3 regions of the Mycobacterium sp. NPDC048908 genome follow, and region 1 is predicted to be linked to each of the others. Evidence: predicted binding sites of a transcription regulator. Region 1 holds the regulator's gene; each other region holds the start of a gene.

Region 1 (3,275 bases):
TCCCGGCTGAACGGCTCCGTGACGCCGCTGCGCTTGACGACCGCCAGCACCGCGGTCTCTACAGTGGTGAATCGCCTGCCGCACTCCGGGCATGACCTACGCCGCCGGATGGCCTGACCTTCATCGGTCTCGCGGGAATCCACCACCCGGGAATCGGGATGGCGGCAGAACGGACAGTGCATCACCGCTCCTTCGCCGCGACGACAAACAGCTACCTCGAACCTCTTCGAGCGTACCTGCGTGTCGATGCGGGGACCCCACAGCGGCGTGATTCGGCCGCCCGCCGTCGTTGCGTCTACCGAAGACGTTGAGCGGCAGAACCTTTCGCCCCGGTGATCCGCGGTCACGCGATAGGTGCGATGAGGGTCTGGCCGGCGTCGAGCGCCACCGAGTCCAACTGGTTCAGTTCGCGGATGCGATCGACCACCTGGGCGACCGGCGCGTCGGGGGCGACCCGGTGGGCTACCTGCTGAAGGGTCTCCCCCGTCTGCACCTGGACCACGGCCAGCCGGGCAGGCACCGGCGCATCGCCGCCTGAGACGCCGCCGAATTGGGCCACCAGACCGAGCCACACCGTGATCCCCGCAGCGATCAGCGCGAGGAACACCGTGGTTGCGGGGGTGATGGGCCGCCTACGGTGCGACGCGCGCGAGATCATGACACCGGTACCGCGGTAGCGCATCGGGGCAGTGGCCGGGCGCTTCGAGCATGGCCGACGCCGCGTGGTGGCCGCCCGGTAACCGGGCCGGGCCAGCGGCCTGGACGCCGAATCTGCCTGCATATCTCGGGTATCGAGGACGGTCATCTGCCTGCCTTCCGCTCCGGCTCTTTCGCTCTTGTGTTCGAACATACTCGCTCATGTGTTCGATTTGTAGAACGTGTGATCGAACTGTTGCCAAACGATAGGACAGGGCACCGACAAATCTGGACGGCCGCGGGCGGGACCTGCAGCGAACCGCGACACGCGTCGAACACATGTTTGATTCTCGGCTTCCCACGGACTACATTCGGCGCCATGGGTGACGAAACGGGCACTTCGGACGGCACGGAAAGCACATGCGGACGCCGAGGCCTCGACACGGGCCTGACCGAGCGTCAGCGCACCATCCTCGAGGTCATTCGCGCATCGGTGACCAGTCGCGGTTACCCGCCGAGCATCAGGGAGATCGGCGATGCCGTCGGCCTGACATCCACCTCGTCGGTGGCGCACCAACTGCGCACCCTGGAGCGCAAGGGCTATCTGCGACGCGACCCCAACAGGCCGAGGGCCGTCGATGTGCGTGGCGCAGACGACAGCGTCACCCCGATCGTCGCCACCGACGTCGGCGGTTCGGACGCGCTGCCGGAGCCCACCTTCGTTCCGGTGCTCGGCCGCATCGCGGCCGGCGGACCGATCCTGGCCGAGGAGGCCGTCGAGGACGTGTTCCCGCTACCCCGCGAACTCGTCGGCGAGGGGTCGCTGTTCCTCCTGAAGGTGGTGGGCGACTCGATGGTCGACGCGGCCATCTGCGACGGCGACTGGGTGGTCGTGCGCCAACAGAACGTGGCCGACAACGGGGACATCGTCGCGGCGATGATCGACGGCGAGGCGACGGTGAAGACGTTCAAGCGCACCCGAGGTCAGGTGTGGCTGATGCCGCACAACCCGGCCTTCGACCCGATCCCCGGCAACGACGCGGCCGTGCTGGGCAAAGTCGTCACTGTCATCCGCAAGATATAACGGGACTAGTTGGCTCGGACGAAGCCGTTCGTCCGAGCCAGTTCTTCACTGGCGAACCAGATTTCGGCCTGCGCCTCGTCGTAGAGGGTGCTGCCCGGCACCCAGTACAACCCGGATTTGGTGTCGGCTTTGATCGGATAGCCGTCAGGAGCCTCGCCCGGATCGTCAAGCGGCAGGTGCAGCGCGGTGCCGTTGGGGGACGGCTCGTCGACCTCGATCCGCGCATGGCGCCCGGTATCGGTGAGTGGATCCCGTTGAGCCGACGTCGGCACCTGCGTCGGGGTGGTGTCGACTTTGTCCGGATCGTCCTGATCCGCTTGCGCCGCAACGAATTCCGGGGCCGCCGCGGTCTCCCGAGTGGTATCGGCCTCGTCGGTCGGAGCTGACTCGGCCGCGGGCGGCGCTCCCCACGGGTTGGCAGTCGCCTCGTGGTACTCGCGCTCCGCCGGCGGCGACCCCAGCCCGGGCTGGGCGTAGCGCGCGCTGAACAGCTCCCCTGAGTGGTCGTCGTGCGGGGCGAATTCGCCGACTTCGCCGCTGCCGAAGGTCTCGTCATCGTGCCCGCGCCGGTTCCGCATCGCGGCGAAAGCCACCAGCCCGAGCAACACCAGCACCGGGATGATCGCCAGCAGCCACCACCAACTCCACCCGAACCAGTTCCTGCCTTTACCGTTCGAGGCCTGGTTATTCGAGGGAGGCGGCGCTTTGGGCGTATCCAGCCCGGGGACTTGCAGGCCGGCGAGCTGCGGGGCCAAGTTGGCGGGTTCGGTGCTGAACGTGTCCTTGGCGCGATCCCACGACACCACACCGCCGGTGAACCGCTGGGTTGTCACGTTGCCGCTGCCGGTTTCGTCGGCCATGGGCGCACCCAGTGGGCCCGTCGCACCGCCCAATTTCTGCCATGCGGCGTTCATCGCGCCGCGGACGATGACGGCTCCGTAGTCGGGAGTCCAGAAGATGACCGGCTGATCTTTGGCCGAGAACGTGCTCATCCTGCTGTTGGGCAGGCCGCCGTCCTGCTCGTTGGACGTGGGCAGGCCCAGGTCACCTTGAGGGCCGCCGACACTTTCGTACTTGGCCAGCACCTGTCCGGTGACGACGCTGGCTCCGGTCGCCGGGCTGTAGAAGATCTTGCCGCCCGCGAAGTCCTGACCGAGGCCGTCGGCACCGACCTTGTAGGGCTGGCCCTGCGCGGCACCCAGCGGGCCCAGTGGTCCCCCTGCGGCCCGGCGCGCAGCGTTGATCGCCGACGTCGGGTCGTCCGCGATTTGTAGATCGGCCAACTGGTCTGCGAGTTCGGGCGGGTCCGTGGTGAAGGTCTTGGCCTTCCTGTCGTAGGTCACCTCGCCGCCGGTGAATTTCTGAGTGACCAGGTTGCCGCGGTACGTCTCGTCGTCGCTGGGCACACCCAGTTGCCCTGCCGAGCCGCCGAGCTTGTCCCATGCGGCGTTGATCGGTCCGCGTACGACCCGCGCGCCGGTGTCGGGCGTCCAGAAGATGACCGGGTTGTCGGGCGCGCTGAATGTGGTGTTGCGGCTGTCGGGTGCCTTGCCCG
Region 2 (3,275 bases), on a different contig from region 1:
CCAGGCGGCGGCCCGCGAAATCGCGAAGCAGGTGGGCATCGACGAGGTCATCGCCGAGGTGCTGCCCGCGGACAAGGTCGCTGCCGTCAGGCGCCTGCAGAGCGAGGGCAAAGTGGTGGCGATGGTGGGCGACGGCGTCAACGACGCCGCGGCACTCGCGCAAGCGGACCTCGGCCTCGCGATGGGCAGCGGCACGGACGTCGCGATCGAGGCCAGTGACCTCACCTTGGTGCGCGACGATTTACGCGCTGTACCCGACGCAATCCGGTTGTCCCGCAGCACATTGGCTACGATCAAGGGCAACCTGTTCTGGGCGTTCGCGTACAACGTCGCCGCCCTGCCGTTGGCCGCGGCCGGACTGCTCAACCCCATGATCGCTGGCGCGGCAATGGCTTTCAGCTCCGTCTTCGTCGTCACTAACAGCCTGCGGCTGCGCCGATTCACCCCATCCCGCTAGCTATGGGTCGTCTTCGGGTTTGAGGTAATTCTCGGGGTGGTGGTAGTCGTTGATTCGGGTTTGTCCGGTGTCCAGGTGTGGTGGTGGAATCCATTCGGTGCGCCCGTCGGCGCGTTTTCGGGTGGTCCAGCCCTGTTCTTCGACGGCGCGGTTGTCCGGCCCGCAGGCCAGGGTGAGGGTGTTGATGTTGGTCTCACCGGCAGCGGCGACCCAGCCCTCGACGTGGTGGACCTGACACCAATACCCCGGGGCGGTGCAGCCCGGGCGGGTGCACCCGCGCTCCATTGCGTGTAACACGACGCGCTGACCCGGTGTGGCGAAGCGTTTGGCTCGCCCGCAGTACAGCGCTTGGCGGGTGTGCTTGTCATAGATCACCAGATAGTGATGGGCCTGCGAGGCCAGCGTGATCACATCACGCATCGGCACCAACGAGCCCCCGGCGGTCACCCCCACCCCGGCGGCGGCCTGCAGGTCCTGCAGTGCGGCGGTGACGATGATGGTGGCCGGTAACCCGTTGTGCTGCCCCAACTGTCCCGACGCCAGCACCGCGCGGCCCATCGCGGTCAACGCGTCGTGGTTGCGCTGGCCCACCGAGCGGGTGTCGCGCTGTACCGCGTCGCAATCGGGTTCCCCGTCCACACATGGGTTGTCGTCGGCGGGGTTGCACATGCCCGGTGCGCCCAGTGTGGCCAACACCGCCTCCAGGGTGGCGGTAGCCTGCGGGTCCAGCAGCCCCTCGATGCGGCTCATGCCCTGGGCGTTTTGGCTGTGGATGCGCAGATAGCGCCGCCGGGCCCGCTCGGCGTCATCGGGCAGCTCACCGTCTTGATCGAGCAACGCGGCCAATCGTTTGGCGGCCTCCCGCAATTCGGTGGGTCCCAATCCGGTCCCGATGCGGGCCAGGTCGGCCTCGGCCAATCCGCGGGTCTGGGCGTCGATCCGGGCGGGCAGCTTGGTGAAGAACTTCTCGATGACCGCGACATGCTCAGCACCGATTTGCCCGCGGGCTTGGGCGGCGGCCACCGCCGGCCACGCCGGCGCCAGCGGTTCACCAGTGATCGCCGTGCGCGGCCCCAACAGCCCCGCCTGAGTGACCCGCCGCTTGGCCTCGGCCTCACTGATCCGCAATCGATACGACAACACCTGAGCCCAGTTTTTACCGCCCAGCGCCTTGGGGTCCGCCTCGGCAGTCAGCGCGTTGATCAACTGATGCTGCACAGTCGGCAGCCGCCGCACGTTGTACTCCAACCGGTCCTGCAGTACCAGCTTCTCGGCGGTGCTCAATGCATCGACCGACGCCGCGAGCACCGCGTCCAACGCGGCGTCGAGGGCGTCGTAGGCCGCCGCCACGGCGACCTGATCCGAACTCATATCTCGAACATTAGTTCGAATCAGCGACGCATCCCAGCAGCTCAGCCCGCGCTGGGGAGGAAATCGCGGCTGGGGATAGATCTCGAGATTTGTCGGGGCGCAGGTTTACACTGCGCGCTCTTGGTGACCGGCCATGTCGATCAGAAGCTCCGCGGCCACCTTCGCTCCGTCGGTGCGGATCAAGCCCGCCACTGCTGTCGCTCGCGCGCGGGTCTGGGGCGCCAGCGCCGTCGCCAGCGCCGCTGACAGCGTCTCGACCGTCGGCGTCGGTCCGTCATGGGCCGCACCAACACCCAGTTCGGCCACCCGGCCTGCCCAATACGGTTGGTCCGCCATCTGCGGCACCACCACCTGCGGTACACCGGCGCGGGCGGCGGTCGTCGTCGTGCCCGCGCCGCCGTGGTGCACGACGGCGGCCACCCGCCGGAACAGCGCCTGATGGTTGACCTCGCCGACGGCCAGACAGTCGTCACCGTCATCGATCAATGCCAATTCGGCCCACCCACGCCCGACAACCACGCGGCGCCCGTGCTCGCGGATGGCCTCGATCGCCACGGCGGCGACGTCCGCAGGCGCCCGCACACTGCCCATGCTCACGTACACCGGTGGCTCGCCGGCCTGAAGGAACCCGTCGAGATCGGAAGGTAATGGGCGTTCGTCGGGCAGCATCCAGGCACCGGTCTGCAGGACGTCAAGGTACGGCGAACCGGGCCATGGCTCCAGCGTCGGATCCGTCGCCAGCCACGGACGGTCGGTGAAGACGTGGTCGCGGACGTTATCCACCGGCGGTAGCCCGACTGCCGCACGATGCGCGTTGAGCGGTTCTCGGTACAACGCGTTCACACGTTCCGCGTCGATCTCCCATAGGACCCGGTAATCCGTCTCGCCAGGCGGGAACGGCTTGCCTGGCCGTGGCAGCGGTGCACGATCCGGCGATGGGAACGAACCCGAATGGAATGCCGCAAGCACATACGGAATCCCCCGCTGTTCGGCGACCGACCGAACGCCCGCCGGCATCAACCCCGTCGCCAACACCGCGTCGCACCCGTCGGCCGCCGCGCCGACCGTTTCGAAGTGGGCCGCGACCAACTGAGCCGCGACCCTCGGTGCGTCGGCAGGTGTCGACGGTCTGGCTCCGTCCGTTCCATGTACCAACGCGCGCACCGATCGACCCGCGGGCACCATTTCCACGCCGAGGCGCGCGGCCGACTCCGCGAAGTCCGGAGGCGCGCACAACCGGGGCGTCGCCCCGAGTTCCTGCAATTCCAGCGCGAGACCCAATAGCGGTTCGACGTCCCCGCGTGAACCCCACGTCGACAACAACACACGCAATTTCGCTGCCCCATTTCCCGAGTTTTGGCTTCGGCCAGCGATTTTCGACCACCACCCGGGTCTTGCCGCAAGCCCCGGTATGCGCTATAGATTGAGAGTGGGAGGGAAATCAATC
Region 3 (3,275 bases), on a different contig from region 1:
GGAGGCGAAGTACAGCTGGTCGGTCGACGCCAGTCCGATCTGCACGACGTCCAGCCCCTGAGCCATCACGCCGTCGGCGAACGCGGCCGCCAGGGCCGGCGAGCTCGCCCGCATGTCATGGCCGATCACCACTCGCGTCGCGCCGTCGCGGACCATCCGCGCGAAGGCGCCACCGACGTCGGCGACGAAAGCCTCGTCGAGCTCCTCGTCGACCAAGCCGCGGACGTCATACGCCTTGATGACGCGGTGAACAGCCGCGGCTGGCCGAGACTGCGATGAGCGCCTGGGCGAAGAGCGCGTCACATGGAGCTCCTTGCGAAGGGGACCGTTGGCGCCAGCCTAACCGTCGGACTGTGGGCAGCCCGCGACTAGGCGGGCTAGACCCTGGCTAATCGGTGGGGTCTGGCAACACCCGCAGGTGGCCGCGGCGTCGGCCGTTCGGCTCGGGTCGTCGGGCCACGGGTGCCATCAGCGCACCGCCGTGGACGCCGGTGGCGGGATCGGAAAAGCCTGCCGCCACCCCGTTGATCGGCGGCGGGCCGTCGCGCCGCTCGCGGACGGCATCGGCGAGCGCGACCAGATCGTCCTCATCGGGATGCGCGGGCAGCGGTCCCGCGTGGCGAACAAGCTCCCAGCCTCGCGGCGCGGTGATCCGACCGGCGTGCGCGACGCACAAATCCCACGAATGCGGCTCGGACACCGTGGCCAACGGCCCGACAACGGCGGTCGAATCCGAGTAGACGAAGGTCAGCGTCGCGACCGCATAGTGGGGACACCCGGGCCGGCAGCAGCGACGGGGAACATTCACGAACGAGAGGTTATCGTGCGCAAACGTCGTAAGCCGCCGGACACGCGCAGCTATCGGAGCGCCGATCTCCAACCGTTACTCTTCGGATGTGGCCGAGCGCAGATTACGCGGATCACGCCGTGGCCGGGAGATGCGCGGTCCGCTGCTCCCGCCGACCGTTCCGGGTTGGCGCAGTCGCGCCGAGCGGTTCGACATGGCGGTGCTGGAAGCCTATGAACCGATCGAGCGGCGCTGGCAGGACAGGGTGTCCGGACTCGACGTCGCAGTCGACGAGATACCTCGGATCTCGCCGAAGGACCCCGATTCCGTGCAGTGGCCGCCCGAGGTGGTGGCCGACGGCCCGATCGCGCTCGCCCGCCTGATACCCGCAGGAGTCGATGTCCGCGGCAACGCGACGCGTGCGCGAATTGTGTTGTTTCGTAAGCCGATTGAGCGTCGAGCGAAGGACACCGTCGACCTCGCCGAGCTGCTGCATGAAGTTCTGGTGGCTCAGGTGGCCACCTATCTTGGCGTCGAACCCTCCGTCATCGACCCGACGATCGACGACGAGTGATCCAACGAGTCAGATGATCCCGCGCTTGAGGCGGCGGCGCTCCCGCTCGGACAGGCCGCCCCAGATGCCGAAGCGCTCGTCGTGGGCGAGCGCGTACTCCAGGCACCGATCGCGGACCTCGCAACCGAGGCAGATTCGCTTGGCCTCGCGAGTCGATCCGCCCTTCTCGGGGAAAAACGCCTCGGGGTCGGTTTGAGCGCACAATGCGCGCTCTTGCCATTGATCATCTTCGGTAGTTGCCGGAGCAACGTCATATCTCTCGGGTGAATCGGGCACCAAACTCAATTGAGGACGTCCCGGCACCCCAATCGGTGTAGGTCCGGTAATGGTGTGACGGATGTCGCCTACTGAGCCGAGAATCCGGTTGTCGAATCGATCGTCTTGCCCGGATTGGGCCTGCTCAAACGCCATGCTCCGCCTCCTCACCTGTGTCTCGTAGATCCCTAAATTGAGCCCCACTATTTCCATGTGCGGCCATCTCAATTCGAACAAGTGATCGAATCTCGGTCTGCGCCACCGAAGCCGGCCGTCCAACCAGGAAATGACACTGGTGTGATTACACACGTGTTAGCTGCCGGGGTCAAGCGCTGGAACAGAAATTCATACCATTCCGTGACATGAATTCGGCGCGTCGTCACATCGGCGTGTCCGTCACACCACCGCGCCGCGCCGCCGTTGGCGCGCACCGCCTAGTCTCGATCAATGTGAAGGTCACGGTTCTGGTCGGCGGCGTCGGCGGCGCACGTTTCCTGCTGGGCGTGCAGCACCTGCTGGGTCTCGGCCGGTTTGGCGGCCAATCCAGCACGAGCCGGTTTGGCGGCCAATCCAGCACGAGCCGGTTCGGCGGCCAATCCAGCACGAGCCGGTTTGGCGAATCCCAATCAGATAACGAACTCACCGCGATCGTCAATGTGGGTGACGACGCCTGGATGTTCGGGGTGCGGATCTGCCCGGATCTCGACACCTGCATGTACACCCTGGGCGGCGGCATCGACTCCGAGCGAGGCTGGGGTCGTCGCGACGAAACTTGGCACGCCAAAGAGGAACTCGCGGCCTACGGCGTCCAACCCGACTGGTTCGGCCTCGGCGACCGCGACCTGGCCACCCACTTGGTGCGCAGCCAGATGCTGCGCGCCGGCTATCCGCTGTCGCAAGTCACCGAGGCGCTGTGCGACCGGTGGCAACCCGGCGCGCGACTGCTGCCGGCCAGCGACGACCGCAGCGAAACCCACGTCGTGATCACCGATCCGGCGGACGGCGAGAAGCGCGCCGTTCATTTCGAAGAATGGTGGGTGCGCTACCGCGCGCAGGTGCCTACCCACAGCTTTGCGTTCGTCGGTGCCGACAAGGCGAGCGCGGGTCCCGGTGTGACCGAAGCCATCGAGACCGCCGACGTGGTGCTGATCGCGCCGTCCAATCCGGTGGTCAGCATCGGCGCAATCCTTGCCGTGCCCGGCATCCGAGGCGCACTGCGGTCGACGACGGCCAGGGTGATCGGCTACTCCCCTATCATCGACGGAAAACCTCTGCGCGGCATGGCCGATGAATGCCTCTCGGTGATCGGCGTGGCCAGCACCTCCGAAGCGGTCGGCGGCTATTACGGCGCCCGAGCCGGCGTCGGCATCCTCGACGGCTGGCTGGTGCACGAAGGCGACCACGCCGAGATCGACGGCGTCGAGGTGCGGTCGGTGCCGCTGCTGATGACCGATCCGCGCGCGACCGCCGAGATGGTACACGCCGGACTGGATCTCGCGGGAGTCAAACCATGACCGAGCACGGTTCGGCGGCGTCGGTCGAGATCCTCCCCGTCCTCGGGCTTCCCGAGTTTCGGCCGGGTGACGACCTCGCCGCCGCGCTCGCCGGCGCCGCATCGTGGTTGCGCGACGACGACGTGGTGGTGATCACCAGCAAGGT

What was found. The regulator LexA, encoded in region 1, represses DNA repair genes until DNA is damaged. The targets are predictions, from matches to a motif close to CGAACANNTGTTCG.
Region 2: the regulator LexA is predicted to act here: its motif matches at 1,833-1,846, upstream of ACGFK1_RS11245 (HNH endonuclease signature motif containing protein).
Region 3: the regulator LexA is predicted to act here: its motif matches at 1,847-1,860, upstream of cofD (2-phospho-L-lactate transferase).

Annotation. Positions count from the first base shown of each region.
Region 1 covers NZ_JBICUE010000001.1:829,961-833,235, reverse strand. The annotation lists gene nrdR (transcriptional regulator NrdR) at 1-182, opposite strand, end outside; gene ACGFK1_RS04080 (LysM peptidoglycan-binding domain-containing protein) at 344-805, opposite strand; gene lexA (transcriptional repressor LexA) at 1,016-1,720, shown strand; gene ACGFK1_RS04070 (hypothetical protein) at 1,726-3,275, opposite strand, start outside.
Region 2 covers NZ_JBICUE010000003.1:486,477-489,751, reverse strand. The annotation lists gene ACGFK1_RS11250 (heavy metal translocating P-type ATPase) at 1-457, shown strand, start outside; gene ACGFK1_RS11245 (HNH endonuclease signature motif containing protein) at 458-1,828, opposite strand; gene ACGFK1_RS11240 (glycosyltransferase) at 1,934-3,160, opposite strand; gene ACGFK1_RS11235 (adenylate/guanylate cyclase domain-containing protein) at 3,270-3,275, opposite strand, start outside.
Region 3 covers NZ_JBICUE010000002.1:651,488-654,762, reverse strand. The annotation lists gene ACGFK1_RS07780 (phosphomannomutase/phosphoglucomutase) at 1-303, opposite strand, end outside; gene ACGFK1_RS07775 (DUF3499 domain-containing protein) at 389-808, opposite strand; gene ACGFK1_RS07770 (metallopeptidase family protein) at 939-1,361, shown strand; gene ACGFK1_RS07765 (WhiB family transcriptional regulator) at 1,371-1,640, opposite strand; gene cofD (2-phospho-L-lactate transferase) at 2,066-3,130, shown strand; gene ACGFK1_RS07755 (coenzyme F420-0:L-glutamate ligase) at 3,127-3,275, shown strand, end outside.